Regions from separate parts of the Micromonospora sp. A200 genome, predicted to be linked through region 3. Evidence: riboswitches for the same ligand, from Rfam matches in the RefSeq annotation. Region 3 holds a riboswitch; each other region holds the start of a gene.
What was found. Region 3 has a riboswitch for cyclic di-AMP ahead of M2302_RS09230 (C39 family peptidase). Riboswitches for the same ligand answer to the same signal wherever they lie in the genome.

Region 1 (4,270 bases), on a different contig from region 3:
AGTCGGTGCCGGTGGCAACCATGCCCCCTCATCGTCACGCCCAGGTTTGCCCGCCCGCCGGCACGGCCGGTCTGCGGCGGGTCGCCCGCCGCCTGCTCACCCTGGTCGCCGCGGTGGTCGTCGGCGCCGGGATGTTCGCCGTACCGGCGCACGCCGCGCCCACGCCGGAGGAGATCGAGGCGGCGATCGACAAGCAGTGGGAACAGCTCGAGCCGACCATCGAGCAGTACAACAAGGTCCGCGCCCAGCTGAAGGTCAACCGGAAGAAGTCGGCCGAGCTGGAGAAGAAGATCCAGCCGCTGGCCCTGCAGAGCGACCTGGCGATGAACCGGGTGGGCGACCTGGCCTCCCGCTACTACATGACCGGCCCGTCGCAGGAAATCGGCGCGCTGCTGGTCAGCAACCAGCCCGGCACGCTCGCCGAGCAGCTGACCATGCTGGACCGTCTCGCCGCCCACCAGCGCAAGGAGTTGGAGGGCGTCCTCGCCGTCCGGCGCAAGTACGACGACCAGAAGCGCAAGCTCGACGAGCTGATCGCCGCCGAGGTCAAGCAGGAAAAGGATCTGGCGGCCAAGAAGACGCAGATCAACGCGGAGATCAAGCGGCTGCAGGCGTCCATGCCGAAGACCACCGTGAAGGTGGCCGGCTGCCCGACCATCAACGGTGTGGTGAGCGCCAAGGCGCAGACCGCCATCCGGGTGGCCTGCCAGCAGGTCGGCGACCCGTACGTCTGGGGTGCCGACGGGCCGAACTCGTTCGACTGCTCCGGCCTCACCCAGTACGCCTACAAGGCCGCCGGCATCTACCTGACCCACCACACCGGCGCCCAGTGGAACGAGGGCAAGGCCATCCCGCGCTCCGAGGCGCGCCCCGGTGACCTGGTCTTCTTCTTCAGCGACCTGCACCACATGGGCCTCTACCTGGGCAACGACATCATGGTCCACGCTCCCCGGACCGGTAAGCCGGTCCAGGTCACCAGCATCAACTACATGCCGGTCGCCGGCTTCCGGCGACCGTACTGACCGATCAGAACCACCGCGAACCCCCGGTCATCCGACCGGGGGTTTCGCATCTCGGGGACCCGGCACGGCATGGCGGGTTGCGGATCGATAACGGTCGTCTCTACTCTGGTCCTTCGTCGGCCGCGACAGGTCCGTCCAACCCGGGTGGCAGTGGCCGACACCGCCGAGTCGCCTCCGGGCGAGCCGGGGACCCAGGTACGCCGGGGTGAATCCGCAGCCACTGCGGTAGGGCGCTCCCTTCCCGCCCGAACCCGTCAGCTAACCCGGTAGGCGGTCGCGGAAGAAGGAGCCCGGAGCCCGGTGGCACACCATGCCCCGCGGCCACCGTCGTACCGGTCGACCCAGGTCGCCCGGCTGACGGCTGCGCCGCGCCCACGCTGGTCCCGCTTCACCACCGTCCTCGCCGCCCTCGCCGGTGCCGCCGTCGTAATGACCGGCGCTGCCACGGCGGCCCACGCCGACCCCTCGGTCGCCGAGATCGAGCGGCAGATCGACCAGGACTGGAACAGGCTCGAACCGATCATCGAGCAGCACAACGCCACCCGACAGGACCTGACCGCCAAGCGCCGGCAGGCCGACGCGCTGGCCAAGCGCATCGAGCCGCTGCAACTCCAGGTCGACCTCGCGATGAACCAGGTCACCGGCCTCGCCGCCGAGGCGTACAAGGGGGAGAACGTCTCCGCCGTCAACGCCCTGCTCGGCAGCAGCTCCCCCGCCGAAATGGTCGACCAGCTCGAAATGCTCGACCGGTTCGCCCAGCGCCAGCAGCGCGACGTGCGGGTCGTCAAGGAGCTGCGGGACAAGCTGGCCGCGGAGAAGGCGCCGCTGGACGAGATGGTCGCCCAGCTGACCCGTACCGAGGCCCAGCTGGCTGCGAAGAAGAAGCAGATCAACGCCGAGATCGACCGGCTGCAGAAACTGCGGCTCAAGGTGTACGGCAACGGTGGCGGGGGCGCGCTGCGCCCGGCCCCGTGCCCAGCCGGCTACCCCGGCGGCCCGGCCGGCACGGCGGTCAAGTTCGCCTGCGCGCAGATCGGCAAGCCGTACGTCTGGGGCGCCGAGGGCCCGAACTCGTACGACTGCTCCGGGCTGATGCTCGCGGCGTGGGCGAAGGCCGGTGTCTCGCTGCCGCACAACGCCCGCCAGCAGCGCCAGGTGACCCCCCGGGTCAGCCGCGCCGACCTGCGCCCCGGCGACCTGGTCTTCTACTACGCCGACCTGCACCACGTCGGCATGTACGTCGGCGGCGGCTGGGTGGTGCACGCCTCCCAGGCGGGCCAGCCGGTCAAGATGAAGCGGGTCGACGACGGGCCGGTCAACAGCTACGGCCGGCCGGGCTGAGCGCGCGCCGGGCTCCCGGAGGCTCCGGGGGCCCGGCCCGGCGTCAGCGGGTGGGCCAGGTGCGCCAGTTCTGCCAGGAGCGGCTCGGGGTCGGCCCGCGCTGCCCCTGGTAGCGCGACCCGTAGACGGCGGAGCCGTACGGGTGCTCGGCCGGCGACGAGAGCCGGAAGATGCAGAGCTGGCCGATCTTCATCCCGGGCCAGAGCGTGATCGGCAGGTTCGCCACGTTCGACAGCTCCAGCGTCACGTGACCGGAGAAGCCCGGGTCGATGAAGCCGGCGGTGGAGTGGGTGAGCAGGCCGAGCCGACCAAGGCTGGACTTGCCCTCCAGGCGCCCGGCGAGCTGGTCGCCCAGCGAGATGACCTCCAGCGTGGAGGCGAGCACGAACTCGCCGGGGTGCAGCACGAACGGCTCACCCTCGGGCACCTCGACCATCGAGGTGAGCTCGTCCTGCTGGATCGCCGGGTCGATGTGCGTGTACAGGTGGTTGTTGAAGACCCGGAAGAGCTTGTCGAGCCGCACATCGATGCTGGACGGCTGCACCAGCGTGGGCTCGAAGGGCTCCAGCGCGAGCGTGCCCGCCTTGATCTCGGAGACCAGGTCGCGGTCGGAGAGCAGCATCGGCACACCATATCGAGCGGACCGGGTGACCTGCGTGTCGGACTACGCGTTCGTACACATGTTCGATAGGATGTCCGTATGGCTTCCTGGTCCGAATTCGCCGCTGACGAGCCCCGACTCGCCGACGGGATCCGCCTTCTCATGCAGCAGTACGGGCCGGGCTTCGGCTACCTGGCCACCGTCCGCGCCGACGGTGGGCCCCGGGTGCACCCGGTCTGCCCCGTGATCACCGACGAGGGTCTGTTCTGCTTCGTCGTCGACTCGCCCAAGCGGCGCGACCTCGAACGCGACGGGCGCTACGCGTTGCACTCGTTCCCGCCGGAGGAGACCGACGACGAGGCGTACGTCGCCGGTCGCGCGCAACCGGTCACCGACCCGGCCCGGGTCGCCCGGGTGGCCCGCCTCGGCCGGGCGGCGCCGCAGGTCGACTGGCGACTCTTCGAGTTCAGCGTCGACGTGGCGATGCTGACCCGCCGTGACCAGGGCGGGCTCGGCCAGCCCGGCGAGGGCCACGGATCCTCGGCCGTCCAGGTCTGGCTTGATCCGGTCGCCGCCCATCGCGGCGGCGACGCTACCGGCGTACCCGATCGGCGGCCGGCCCGCCGCGGCCGCCACGGTTTCGACACCCGCCGCCCCGCCGCCTGACCGCCGAGACGCCGATGCCGGCCCCGTCGGAGCGACGGAGCCGGCATCGGCGTCTGCTGGGGTGTTACGCCGCGCGGTACGCGTTCCACGCGGTCAGCATGCGGCTCGCCTGACCAGCGGTGAACTGGTACATGCACGAGTCGTAGGTGTAGTCCATGAAGTTGGTGATCGGGTCCAGGCCGGCCGTGGTGCAGGTGTCCCGCCCGGTCGGGCACTGGAACGCCGGCGAGGCCTCGGCCGGGGTGTCGCTGACGCTGTCACCCGAGCCGGAGCATCCACCCTGGAAGGTGTGGTAGAGGTTCAGCCAGTGGCCGACCTCGTGGGTGCCGGTGTCGCCCTGGTTGTAGTTGGCGGCGGTGCCGCCCGGCAGCGACTCGCTCAGCACGACCACGCCGTCCATGCTGTTCAGCTTCCGCTGTGGGAAGGTCGCCCAGCCGAGCAGGTCGTCGCTCAGTTCGCCCAGGTAGACGTTGAGCGTGTTCTTGCCGCCCTCGCGCAGGGAGGTCTTCATCGACCGCTCCGCCGACGAGCCCTGGACGATCGGGTACCACGCCGGGTTGGTCACCCGGTTGATCTTCGTCAGTTGGAAGCCGAAGGCCGTGGCCGCGCCGCCGGTGGCACCCGCGTAGGCCTGGTTCAG
Region 2 (4,270 bases), on a different contig from region 3:
TCCTCGAACTCAACCCGACCCACCCGCTGGTCACCGGCCTGCGCGTGGCGCACGAGCGCGGCGGCGACTCCGCCGCTCTCACCGAGACCGCCGAGCTGCTGTACGGCATGGCGCTGCTCGCCGAGGGCGGCGACCTGGCCGACCCGGCCCGGTTCGCCCGGGTCCTCGCCGACCGGCTGGCCCGCACCCTCTGACGCGACGACGGCCCCGGCCCGGTGCAGCGCCGGGCCGGGGCCGCCTGCTCAGTCAGGAACCGACCCGCACGCCCATCGCCGCCCAGGTGGCCGGGCCGACCACCCCGTCCACGGTCAGCCCCCGCATGCCCTGGTACCAGCGCACCCCGGCCTCGGTCTTCGCGTCGAAGGCGCCGCTCGCGGGGCCGCACCGCTTCGCGCCGACGAACCGCTGGACGAAGGCCACGTCCCCGCCCTTGCTGCCGCGCCGCAGCGTCCGCGAGCCCGGTCTGCCCCCGGACACCGGTGTCGCCGGTCGCCCGCTGGGCACCGACGGGGCCGGCTTGACGGCCGCGCGCAGGGCAGCCACGGTACGCGGGCCGACCACCCCGTCGGCGTCGAGCTTCCGGGCGGTCTGGAACGACCGTACCCAGGCGGCCACGGCCGGCCCGAACACCCCGTCGGCCGTCAGCCGGGCCCCGAGGCGGTTGGCGACGGCCTGCAACTCCCGGACGTCGCCGCCCCGGCAGCCGGCGCGCAGCACCCGGTCGCCGAGCCGCGCCGTGGTGGCGGTGGCGATGCCCCACGGGTGGCGGCTGTCCTCCAGGCTCCGCTGGTGGCTGACGCTGACGTGCAGGTGCTTGTCGTGCGGGTTCGGCCCGGTGTACCGGGCCGGCCGGAAGCTGCGGGTACGGCTCCAGATCTTCCGGTCGTAGATGACGTACTGGGTGGACGGATGGCTGACGGCCTGCCGGACGACCAGCAGCGGGTCGATCCCGTCGACGTCTACGTCCACCGCGTTGACCGACTGGTCGTCACTGTCCGGATTGTGGTCCGAGCGGCGCGCCTGGTGACTGGCGTCGCCCAACCAGCCGTCGGACTTGCGGTCCCGCTGCGGCCATCGGGTGTCTATCTCCTCGCGCAGCACCCGCAGCGCGGGCGCCAGGTGCACGCCCATCTCACTCCTCCTCTTCCAGCGCGGCGGCCAGGTCGAAGTCGACCTCGTCGCCGGCCAGGCTCTCGGGGTCGTCGTCCTCGTCCAAGGTGGCGACGAGGTAGTCGGTGTCGATGCTGACGGTGTCCATGGAGGTCCTTCCTCTTGCGGATGGTCGGCCGCCGCGAACCGGGGCGGACCGTGCCGGCCAGGGCGCCGGCGCCCGGCATCCGACGCGTCGGCGCCGCGGCCGCGCTCTGCTCCTACCGTGCGAGTCGGCGGCCGGGCTGCCCAGACATGAGTCGCCAATCAGCGGCAACGCTGACCGTCCGGCGGCGCGGGCCGCCGATCGAGGCCGCCTGACCAGCGAAGACGGCGAGGCGACGGCACCTGATCCGCCGCTCGGAGCGAGGCTTTCGGCCCAGTCGTGACAGGTTCCCGACCAGCCCTTGTAGAGCACCGCCGACCAGCCCGCAACTCGAAGCAGGGAGCCGTCGCTCAGCCGGGTGAAGAACTTCACAAGAGGTGGGCAATCGCCCGAAACAGTTCCTAACGTCGTTCGTGTTCGCGATCGCGGACACCACGGCCGGTAACGCCTAATCCATGCCGCCGGCCGGCGGGACCTTTTCAGTGGGCATGGAGCGGGGGACCCACACGTTCCTCGGTGCACGTCACCTCGGGGTGAAGCCGCCCACGGGCGGCCGGGCTCCTCGGCCCGAACCCGACAGCTCACCTCGTCGGCGTGGAGGAATCCACATGGCAACTGAATACACCGCCCGTCACCGACGGGTCAGCTCGCGCCGCATCGCCGTCGGCACGCTCGCCGTCGGTGCGGTCACCGGGGTCGCCGCCGTCCTGGCGCCGGCGTCGCCGGCGAGCGCCGCCAGCGTCAACTGGGACGCGATCGCCCAGTGCGAGTCCGGCGGCAACTGGCACATCAACACCGGCAACGGCTACTACGGCGGCCTGCAGTTCTCGCAGAGCACCTGGTCCGGCTACGGCGGCAAGAAGTACGCCTCCCGCGCCGACCTGGCCAGCCGCGGCGAGCAGATCGCGATCGCCGAGAAGGTGCTCGACGGTCAGGGCATCGGTGCCTGGCCGACCTGCGGCAGGAAGGGTGGCTCCACCAAGAGCTACTCCACCACCTCCGAGAAGGCGGAGAAGTCGCAGAAGTCGCAGCGGCGCTCCGGCTCGTCGAAGGCCACCTCCACCGAGCGGTCCTCGCGGGAGCAGCACAGCACCCGCAGCCAGCGGCGCAGCGCGCCGGCCGGGACCGGCGACGTGTACGTGGTGCGGCCGGGTGACACCCTGTCGCAGATCGCCGACGCCCGGGACCTGGCCGGTGGCTGGCAGGCGCTGTACGAGCGCAACAAGCGCGTGGTCGGCGCCGACCCGGGGCTGATCTTCCCCGGTCAGAAGCTCAGCCTCTGACGCGTCACCGCCTCGCACGAGGGACAGACCGTAGCGACGCCCGGCCGGCCCGTTGCCGGCCGGGCGTCGAGGTCTGCCGTGGCGCACCGTCGGCCCGCTCGGCGCGGTGTCGCTCCGGACGCGCCGGGCGGTGCGCTACGGCCGGTCGGTCGCGCCACCGCCGGGTACCGGGAGCGTCCCGCGCCCGGTCGCGAGCACGGCCGACCGCGGAACCCGACGGGCCCGCCGCGGTGCCGGATAGGGTTGACCCCGGTGTGCCGGGAAGTCTGGTCGGCGATGGATGACGCGACCCCTGCCGACGAGGAGTTTCCGTGACCGACGCCACCCGGCGCCGTACCAGCCTGTTCGCCCGCCGCTCGTGGGGCGAGACCAGGCGCATCTCCGCCATCCTGCGCAAGGAGACCGTGGGCGGAGCGCTCCTGCTGGTCGGGGCCCTGCTGGCGCTGGTCTGGTCGAACTCGCCCTGGGCGGACAGCTACCGGTCGCTGCGGGACTTCCAGGTCGGCCCGGCGTCCCTGCACCTCGACCTCAGCCTGGCCACCTGGGCTGCCGACGGCCTGTTGGCGATCTTCTTCTTCGTCGCCGGCCTGGAGCTCAAGCGCGAGTTCGTCGCCGGCGACCTGCGTGATCCGCGTCGCGCCGCGGTGCCGGTCGCGGCGGCCGTCGGTGGGGTGCTCCTGCCCGCCGCCCTCTACTACGTCATCGCCGCCGGCGCGGGCGAGGGCGCGGCCAAGGGCTGGGCCATCCCGACCGCGACCGACATCGCCTTCGCGCTGGCGGTGCTCGCCGTGGTGGGCCGCCTCCTGCCGTCCGCGCTGCGGACCTTCCTGCTCACCCTGGCCGTCGTCGACGACCTGCTGGCGATCGTCATCATCGCGGTCTTCTACACCAGCGACCTGTCGGTCGCGCCGCTGCTGGGCGCCCTGGTGCCGCTGGCGCTGTTCGGGTTGCTGGTGCAACGCCGCGTCCGGTCCTGGTGGCTGCTGCTGCCGCTGGCCGCGGTGACCTGGACGCTGATGCACGAGTCGGGCGTGCACGCCACCGTGGCGGGGGTCCTGTTGGCGTTCACGGTTCCGGTGATCCGTAGCGAGGCCGCCGGTGGGCCGGACGCGGGACCGGGTCTGGCCGAGCACTTCGAGCACCGGTTCCGCCCGATCTCCGCCGGGGTGGCGGTGCCGGTCTTCGCGTTCCTGTCCGCCGGTGTCACCATCGGTGGTGTCGCCGGCCTGGCGTCCGCCCTGACCGACCGGGTGGCGGTCGGCATCGTGGTCGGCCTGCTCGTCGGCAAGCCGGTCGGCATCATGGCCGCCACCTGGCTGGTCTCCCGGTTCACCCGCGCCGACCTGGACGAGGGCCTCAACTGGCTCGACGTGCTCGGCCTGGCGCTGCTCGGCGGGATCGGCTTCACCGTGTCGCTGCTCATCGGCGAGCTGGCCTTCGGCCTGGGCAGCGAACGCGACGGCCACGTGAAGGTCGCCGTACTCGCCGGGTCCCTGCTCGCGGCGCTGCTCGCGACGGTCATCCTCCGCGCCCGCACCCGCCTGTACCGGCGGGTGCACGAGCTGGAGACCGTCGACCGTGACCGGGACGGCATTCCGGACGTCTACGAGCGGCAGACCGACGGCGCCGCTGGTCGCTGAGCTCACCGTACGAAACCGCTGCCGTCGGTCACCGGGTGGCCGGCGGTGCGGGTCCACCCGCTGGCGTCCGGTGGTTATGATCACCGGGATCC
Region 3 (4,270 bases):
GGGCGGAGTACGACGAGGCGGAGACCGCCGCCCGCCGGTTCACCGGCGCCGCCGCGCTGCCCGCCCCGCGTACCCCGCGTACGCCGGCCGAGTACGCGGGCCGGGAGCGCTGGCTGCACCAGGCGGCGGTGGCGGCGCACTGGCGCGGCGAGCTGCCGGTGGAGCGGCTGCGGGACGTCTTCGCGCACCGGGACGGTTGGGACCCCCGGCGGCACCCCGTCGAGCAGGAGGTGCTGCTGGCCCGGTCGGTACGCGACGGCCGGCGGGACGCGTACCGGGCGGCGGCCGGGCGGGAGCGGTCGGCGTGGCGGGACGCGGAACTGGCCGCCGAGGCGGCCCGCACGCTCGCCGTCGAGGCGTACGCGGCGGCGGAGCGGCTGCGTCCGGCGCGGCTGCCCGCCCAGCGGACGGCGACGGCGACGGCGCGGACCGCGCTCGCGGCGCGGTGGCGGCCGGCCCGGGTGGGCTGAGGACGCGACCAAATTGTTACCCGTATTTCCGTGAGTCGCGTCACGGCAATCGAGAAACCGGTCATCCGGTCACAGCCGGTGACATCGATCCCGACGATCGGCAGGGTTTGCCGCCGCGCTGTCCGGTTGTCGCCCGGCGGTCCCGGAACAACCGCCTGTCCCATTGAGTGACGTCAGTGCCGAACTGTACGGCAAATTTGTCGCCCTGATCATGTTTACGCAGCTGGTGGCGCTTGGCCGACACGTGACCGACCAGTAGTGTCGCCCGGGTCCGGTGCGGTTTCCGATCGCAAGAGGCGACGCCGCGCCGACCCGCTCAATCGTGATTCCACGAACCGGGGACCCATGCACGTCCGGGGTGAATCCGCGGGCCACGGCCCGTGGTAGGGCGCTCTTCCCGCCCGAATCCGTCAGCTAACCCGGTAGGCGGTGTCGGAAGGAGTTCCCACTTTTGCTGCCCCCTCGCATTCCTCGGCTCTCTCTCCACCTCGGTACCGGGGTGTTCGTGCCGGTCCGCCGCGCCCTCGCGCGCTGATCCCGGCCCCACCCCGCCGCCCGGCCACTGACCGGGCGCACCCCCGCCGAGCGGCCTCGCACACCGGTTCTGACACCGCGCGTGACGTCCCGTCACGCGCCGGTCCGGCACGCCGCTCCCGCCCTCGTACCGTGGAGGAAAACACGTGAAGCACCCCCTGAAGCGGCAGCTGCGACGCCTGGCCACCGAACGGTCGTACCAGTTGGTCGCCGGCTCGGCCGCCGCGCTCGTGCTCGTCTCCGGCGCCAGCACCCTGCTCGCCGACGAGGCGCCCGCCCGCCAGCAGACCTCGGCCGCGGTCGCCGAGGTGGCACCCCGGCTGGACGACGTCGCGACCCGCAGCCAGGCCCGCGTCGCCGCCCCGTCCGCCAGCCCGTCGCCCTCGGCCAGCCCTTCGCCGTCGGCGAGCGCCACCAAGGCCAAGGCGGACCCGGACCTGACCCGCAAGGCGGCCCCCAAGCCGCCGTCGACCAAGGTCCTCCGCTACGACTACCAGGCGCAGACCACCTTCTACAACTGCGGTCCGGCGGCGGTGCGCAACGCGCTGAGCGCGACCGGCATCGAGCGGACCCAGTACGAGCTGGAGGGCCCGCTCGGCACCACCGAGATGGGCACCAACTCCGCGCTGGACACCACCCGGGTGCTGAACCAGTCGGTCAAGGGCGACCCGTACCGGACCCGGATGTTCCGGGGCACCCCCAGCTCCGCGCAGATCGACCGGCTCCAGGCCGACGTGGTCGCGGCGATCACCGACGGCCGGGGCGTCGTGGCGAACATCGCCGGCACCGCCACCGACACCGACGGCGGCTGGCACTCCTTCCCGGGCGGCCACTACATCGCGGTGGTCGGCTACAAGAACGACGGCCGGACGGTCCGGATCGCCGACTCGGCGAACCCGAGCCTGCCGTCGTACTGGATGAGCACCATCGACCTGGCGAACTGGATCGCCACCCGCGGCTACTCCGCCTGATCCATACCGTCGCTCGGCCGGGCACCGGCTCCCCTCGGGGGCCGGTGCCCGTCGCCGTTGGCGCGGGTCTCGCGCGGCGGAACCGGGCGGTGGCACACTGCGGCCCATGACCGACGACTCGGGTACCCGCCGGCTGCTGGTGCTGCTGCACGGGATGGGCGCCACCGGCGACGTGTGGTTGCCCTGGGCGCCGCTGCTGGAACACCGCTGGCCGGGCCGCTGGTTGGCGCCGGACCTGGCCGGCCACGGCTTCTCGCCGCCGCTGCCCGGGTACTCCTTCGCCGGGTTCGCGAAGCAGGTCGCGGCGGGGCTCGGCCCGGTTGCCGAGGGGGCCCGGCCGGGTGACCGGCTGGTCGTCCTCGGCCACTCCCTCGGCGGGGTGGTCGCGCTGGCGCTGGCCGCCCGCGCCGCCGGGCTCCCGGTGGACGCGGTGGTCGGGCTGGGCATCAAGGCGGTCTGGTCGCCGGCCGAGCTGGCCCGGGCGCGCGAGCTGGCGGAGCGCCCGGTGACCTGGTTTGCCACCCGGGACGAGGCGGCCCGCCGCTACCTGAAGGTGGCCGGCCTGGGCGGGCTCTTCGCGCCGGAGCACCCGGTGGTCGACGCGGGGCTGCGTGCCGAGGACGGCCGCTGGCGGCTGGCCATGGACCCGGCCGCCTTCGCGGTGGGCGCGCCGGAGCTGCCGGCCCTGCTGGCCGCCACCGACGTCCCGGTGCTGCTGGCCCGGGGCGAGCACGACCCGATGGTCAGCGACGCGCAACTCGCCGAGCTGGGCGTGCCGGTGGCGACCCTGCCCGGCCTCGGCCACAACGCGCACGTGGAGGACCCGGCGGCGGTGCTGGCCCTGCTCGACCCGTACCTGTGACCGGTTGCGGACGGCGGGCGTCGCCGCCGTGGGTGGCACGCGACTAGGGACTACCTGCCGACCCGGAGGTTCGAGCTCGTCGTCCACACCGGACGTTGCCACGGCGCTTGGTGTACCGCAGGACGTTGTCCGCCACTGACCGCTATCCGTTCGTGAGGCCTGGCCAGGGATAAAGCCCCGTGTGACCTCTTCGGTGTGAACTCTCGGCGAGCCGGTCGGGTCGGGCCTGATGCGAGGTCAGACGGCCTGGTGACGCTCGTCTTGGTCCCTTTCGGCGGCCTTGGTTGCTGTACTTCGTTGCTGTACTGCTGGCGTCGATCGGTCAGCCTCCCGGGTCCAGCCGAGGAAGCGGTGGTGCAACGCGCCGGCCGGCATGCAGGGCATGTCTTCGGCGGCCTGGACGAGGTAGGAGCCGAGGTAGAGGGCCAACGACACGGGGGCGTCTGCGTACTCCGCCCGCAGCTCACGCTTCCGGGTCGGGCAGGGCCAGGGCAGGTCGCAGCCGCCGCAGCTCCAGATCGGCATGACTGGGCCGTGGGTGGTCACTCTTGGCCTCCAAGGAAGCGCGCGGTGATCGTTCGGGCCTGCCGGCTGGTCGCGCAGTTCACCTGCCAGCACGGGTACGGAGCCAGCCGCGACCACCACGCGCGGCAGCCAGCGCACATGCCGTCGAGTCCTCGGACGTGCACCGCGAGGATCGTCTGCTCCTGGCGGTCGTTCACTGCTCCCCCTCCCCGGGCCAGTGGCCTCGGTTGATCGGGATCCGGTGCCGGGCATGACAGGGCAGGTCGGCTCCGCAGCGGCAGACCCGCCGCCATCGCCGCCAAGACCAGACGGGCCGAAGCCGCCGCGCGAGGGTCATGGCGGCGGCGAGCAGGTACTCCTCGTACGAGACGCGCCGCACCGGATCTCCCTCGTCAGTCACGAGGGCACGCTGTCTCGCCCCCGGGGGTTGAGAGGGACGCGGCGACCAGGCCAATCCACACCGCCCGCCGCATCCCGTGAGGAGGAACGTACGCAGCGTGGTCGGCGTGAATGGGTAGGGTTCGTACCCCTTGATCAGGCGACGAGGCCGACCTTCAGCGCGAGGTCATGCACATCGCCTCGCAAAGAGCGCGGTCCGTCCAGTAGATCGAGGGTGATCTGCCTGGCGTAGCCGTTGAAGCGGATCGTCTCCGGCGCGGACTCGTATGCCTGACGAAGAGTCGCCACAGTGGCCTCGTTGTCGCCCTTGCCGTAGTGGCCGCGGGCCACCTCGATCAGGTGCCGGGCACGGCGCGGTTTCGATGGGATCGCCGCCGGGTCAAGGCGATTGGCCTGTCGCACCGCCTCACCGGACTTCTGAAGCTCGACGGCGACGGTCACGGCGTGGGCGCCCATGATGACCCGCGAGAACGAAGTCTGCGGCTGGTAGAAGTTCTCCGGCAGCCGCT
Region 4 (4,270 bases), on a different contig from region 3:
GGAGCAGGGCGTCGACGACGTCGACGGGATCGTCGACATCCACATCGCGCACACCGTCGAGGCGCTGCTGGGCAACTCCGCCGTACTGGCCGCCGCGGTCGCCGAGGGGCGGTGCGCGGTGGTCGGCATGTCGTACCGGCTGGCCGCCGGTGAGGTGCGGACGGTGGCTGCGGTGCCGAGCGTCGTGCCGGCCCAGACCGGCGATCGGGCGACCGCCGTCGCCGGCTGAAACCCCCGCACGCGACGAGGGCCGCCCCCACCGGGGACGGCCCTCGTTCGGTACGCGTCGCGGGCTACAGCATCGACATGTGCACGTGGTCGGTGTGGTTCGACGGTCCGCTGTACGACTTCCACCCGGTCGCCGGGAACCAGATCTGCCGGTTCCAGATCACGTAGTAGATGCCGAGCCGGTCGGCGTTGCGGATCAGGAACGCGGCGAGGTTGTTGCCGTACATCCGGGTGTCGTTGTTGTGCCAGGGCGCGAAGCCGCTCCGCTGCAACGACCAGTCGCAGGCCTTGCCCTTCGGGTGGTCCCACGGCCCACCGGGCCGGTAGCAGCCCGCGAACCGGTTGAAGCCGACCCGCCGGACCTCCTTGTACGCGTGCAGGGTGCGTGGCGTGATGGTGCCGGAGGTGGTCGGGTCGTTCTCGGTGCGCGACTCGGAACGCCAGCCGCCGTCGGCCGTCCGGCCGGGGCCGATCCGGGCGACCGGCGAGGTCGCGTCGACCAGGCCGCCGGTGAAGCCCCGGCCGCCGACCAGCTGGAGGGCCTTCTCCGCCTCCCGGCTCTCCCGGGCCATGTCGTTGGTGAGCTTCTGCTGCTCACGCACCTCGGCGTCCAGCGCCAGCTTGGCCTGCTCCGCGCGGTTCTTGGCGGCGGTCACCTTGGCCAGCTTCTGCGCGTTGACCATGTTCAGCTCGTCCAGGGCGGCGGCGCGCCGGACGAACGAGTCGGGCGCGTCGCTCTCCAGCAGCATCGCCACCGCGCCGATCCGGCCGGTCCGGTACGACTGCGCCGCGATCTGCGAGACCGTCGGCTGCAACGCCGCCAGCTCGTCCTGCGCGCGTTGCACCTCCAGCGCGAGCTGCTGCTGGCGCTTCTTGGACTTCTCCAGCTGCCTCTTCGCCTTCGAGTACTCGCGGTTGCGCAGCTCGATGACGTCGGTGAGCAGCTTGGGCTCGCCGTCCTCCTCGTGCCCGGAGGGGGTGGGGGTCGAGGGCGCGGCGATCGCGGCTGTCGGCCCGCCGAGGATGGCCAGCGCGGCGAACACGGCCACCACCGGAGTCAACCAGCGGCGCAGGGGTGCCGTCACAGTGTTCCCTTCCGTCGACCGCCGACCGGGTTAGCTGACGGGTTCGGGACGGAAGTGGCCCCTACCGCTCGCGCGGATTCACCCCATGTACCTGGTTCCCCGGCTCGCCTCGCGGCGATTGGGCGGCGGCACCGCAGGCGCCGCTGCGCGCCTTCGGCGGTGACCGGCAGCGAGGTTACCCGAGAGTCGTACCGGGGATCTACGTCCAGAACCCGACTAAAAGCGTTATTTCGTCGTAGCGAAGCGTGACGAGTGACGCGTTCGTCAGGTTCCGCGTCCGCGTCGGTCACGCAGCGGAGTCTCACCATGCGGTGTCCGTGCTCCTTTCCGGGTCGGGCCACCGTGCGGGGGCCGGGGTGGACGGTCCGCCGGGACGCGACGCGCTCAGCGCCTCGAGCGCCGCGTCCCGGTCGGCGGAGGGGCGGGGAGTGGGTGCCGGCCCGGTGTCCCGGGCCGGATCGTCGGCCGGGCCACGACCGGCGGTGGCGACCAGCGCGGCCAGCGCGGTGGTCAGTGGGACGGCGGCGATCAGGCCGAGCGTCGCCACCGCGCTGCGGACGATCTCCTGGGCCAGGAACTCGCTGGTGAGGATCTGGCTCACCGGACGGCTGTCGGCGGTGAGCAGGAGCAGCAGCGGCAGCGAGGCGCCCGCGTACGCGAGCACGATGGTGTTCACCGTGGAGGCGATGTGCGCCCGGCCGACCCGGGTGGCGGCCCGGTAGAGCTGCGTCCGGGACAGTCCGGGGTTGGCGTGCGCCAGTTCGGTGACGGTGGCGGCCTGGGTGACGGTGACGTCGTCGAGCACGCCGAGCGAGCCGATGATGATGCCGGCCAGCAGCAGCCCGTGCAGGTCGACGTCACCCTGGTACAGCGACAGCGTGGTGGCCTCCTCGCTGCCGAACCCGGTCAGGTGGGTGGCGGCGGTGGCCAGGCTGCCGAGCAGTCCGGTCAGCACCAGGCTGCCGAGGGTGCCGAGGACCGCCACCGAGGTCTGCGCGGTGATGCCGTGGGTCAGGTACAGCACCACGAACATGATCAGCGCCGAGCCGGTGATCGCGATCAGCAGCGGCGAGCCGCCCGCCGCGATGCCGGGTACGACGAAGGTCAGCAGGATGGCGAAGCTGGCGCCCAGCCCGGCCAATGCGGCCAGCCCGCGCAGCCGGCCGAACGCCACGATCGCCGCCGCGAAGAGCGCCACCAGCCACACCAGGGGCTTGCCCCGCTGGTGTTCGGCGATCTGGTAGCTGGTGGCGGTGGGGTCGGCCGGGTCGGTGAGCTGGACCAGCACCACCTCGTCGCCGACCGCGACGGTGGGCGCGCCCGGGCCGGCGGGCACCGGAGTCTCCACCTGCTGGCCGCTGTCCGGGCCCTGCTCGACCCGGACCGTCACGGTCCCGCACGGTCCCTCGGCCGCGCCGGGCGGCGCCTCCGGGGTCGGCGGGCAGGGTTCGGTCACCACCCGGGTCACCGTGCCGTGGTGGCGTGCCGGCTCGGCGCTGCCGTCGGCCTGCCGCGAGTCGCGCGGCCACAGCACCAGGGCGGCGATCACCGTGACGACGAACAGCGGGACCACCGTCGCGACGAGGATCCGCCGCACCCCCGGTGGGGCGGACGGAGCGGGACGGGTGTGGTCGGCGCCCATTGCGAGTCTCCCAACGATCCAGGGCGGGGTACGTGTCAGCCGGCCGTTCGGTTCACCGGCGGGACGCGCGTGGCGGGCCGCGTACCCGGGGGTGGGCCCTGGGTGCCGGCGGGGTCACCCAGCGTGACCGGACGGCTCGGTCGCCCGGCGTGGCGACCCGCCCGGGCGGTCGCCCACGGCGGCCGAGCCCGGCGCGGTACGCGGGCCGGCGGCAGCTGCGGCGGATGGCGAGTCATGGCCGGTGAATCGTAGCCAGGTTCGGTGCGGGTCCGCCCGGTTCGCGACATCGGCAGCGCGCCCACCGGGCATCGTGGGGGCATGGACCAGCACGCCGGCCCGGCCCGGCCCCCGGGGTCGGACCGACACCGGGGGCACGACCGGCACGCCGGCCACGACCCGGAGATGTTCCGCCGCCGCTTCTGGCTCTGCCTGGCGCTGACCCTGCCCGTGGTCGCCACCAGCCACATGGTGATGGAGTGGTTCGGTTACTCGCTGGAGTTGCCCGGCCGGTCCCTGGTCGGGCCGGTGCTCGGCTCGGTGGTCTTCTGGTGGGGCGGCTGGCCGTTCCTCCTCGGCGCGGTGCGCGAGGTGCGCGACCGGGCCCCGGGCATGATGCTGCTGATCGGGATGGCGATCAGCGTCGCGTACGCCGCCTCGCTCGCCACCAGCCTCGGCGCCTTCGAGCTGGACTTCTGGTGGGAGCTGGCCGCCCTGGTCACCATCATGCTGCTCGGGCACTGGCAGGAGATGAAGGCCGTCGGGCAGGCGCGGGGCGCCCTCGCGGCGCTGGCCGCGCTGCTCCCCGACGACGCCGAGCGGGTCGGGCCGCAGGGCGGCACCGAACGGGTGCCGGTGAGCGACCTGCGGGTGGCCGACGTGGTGCTGGTCCGCCCCGGTGGCCGGGTGCCGGCCGACGGGCGGATCGTCGACGGGGCCGCCGAGCTGGACGAGTCGATGGTCACCGGCGAGTCCCGCCCGGTCTCCCGGGCGGTCGGGGACCGGGTGGTGGCCGGCACCGTCGCCACCGACTCGGCGATCCGGGTCCGGGTGGAGGCCATCGGCGACCAGACCACCCTCGCCGGCATCCAGCGCCTCGTGGCGCAGGCGCAGCAGTCCGGCGGGCGGGCGCAGGCGCTGGCGGACCGCTTCGCCGCCTGGCTCTTCTACGTCGCCACGGGTACCGCCGTGCTGACCGTCGTGGGGTGGACCGCGCTGGGCGAGCGGGACCAGGCGGTGGTCCGGACCGTCACGGTGCTGGTGATCGCCTGCCCGCACGCGCTCGGCCTGGCCATCCCGCTGGTGATCGCGCTCTCCA

Region 1: it holds a riboswitch for cyclic di-AMP, as region 3 does, so the genes downstream of both, M2302_RS17570 (C40 family peptidase) here and M2302_RS09230 (C39 family peptidase) in region 3, are expected to answer to the same signal.
Region 2: it holds a riboswitch for cyclic di-AMP, as region 3 does, so the genes downstream of both, M2302_RS05000 (transglycosylase family protein) here and M2302_RS09230 (C39 family peptidase) in region 3, are expected to answer to the same signal.
Region 4: it holds a riboswitch for cyclic di-AMP, as region 3 does, so the genes downstream of both, M2302_RS18760 (hypothetical protein) here and M2302_RS09230 (C39 family peptidase) in region 3, are expected to answer to the same signal.

Annotation. Positions count from the first base shown of each region.
Region 1 is NZ_JARXXY010000016.1:138,787-143,056, forward strand. It holds gene M2302_RS17565 (C40 family peptidase) at 21-1,022, shown strand; cyclic di-AMP (ydaO/yuaA leader) riboswitch at 1,174-1,310, shown strand; gene M2302_RS17570 (C40 family peptidase) at 1,323-2,363, shown strand; gene dcd (dCTP deaminase) at 2,407-2,985, opposite strand; gene M2302_RS17580 (pyridoxamine 5'-phosphate oxidase family protein) at 3,064-3,630, shown strand; gene M2302_RS17585 (zinc metalloprotease) at 3,695-4,270, opposite strand, start outside.
Region 2 is NZ_JARXXY010000003.1:280,291-284,560, forward strand. It holds gene htpG (molecular chaperone HtpG) at 1-194, shown strand, start outside; gene M2302_RS04990 (peptidoglycan-binding protein) at 247-1,131, opposite strand; gene M2302_RS04995 (hypothetical protein) at 1,133-1,258, opposite strand; cyclic di-AMP (ydaO/yuaA leader) riboswitch at 1,691-1,865, shown strand; gene M2302_RS05000 (transglycosylase family protein) at 1,864-2,538, shown strand; gene nhaA (Na+/H+ antiporter NhaA) at 2,850-4,178, shown strand.
Region 3 is NZ_JARXXY010000007.1:93,982-98,251, reverse strand. It holds gene M2302_RS09235 (hypothetical protein) at 1-470, shown strand, start outside; cyclic di-AMP (ydaO/yuaA leader) riboswitch at 774-914, shown strand; gene M2302_RS09230 (C39 family peptidase) at 1,151-1,975, shown strand; gene M2302_RS09225 (alpha/beta fold hydrolase) at 2,082-2,837, shown strand; gene M2302_RS09220 (hypothetical protein) at 3,075-3,383, opposite strand; partial or broken gene M2302_RS33075 (hypothetical protein) at 3,380-3,703, opposite strand; gene M2302_RS09215 (helix-turn-helix transcriptional regulator) at 3,897-4,270, opposite strand, start outside.
Region 4 is NZ_JARXXY010000018.1:50,266-54,535, forward strand. It holds gene M2302_RS18755 (carbonic anhydrase) at 1-229, shown strand, start outside; gene M2302_RS18760 (hypothetical protein) at 294-1,313, opposite strand; cyclic di-AMP (ydaO/yuaA leader) riboswitch at 1,318-1,448, opposite strand; gene M2302_RS18765 (YibE/F family protein) at 1,615-2,955, opposite strand; gene M2302_RS18770 (heavy metal translocating P-type ATPase) at 3,274-4,270, shown strand, end outside.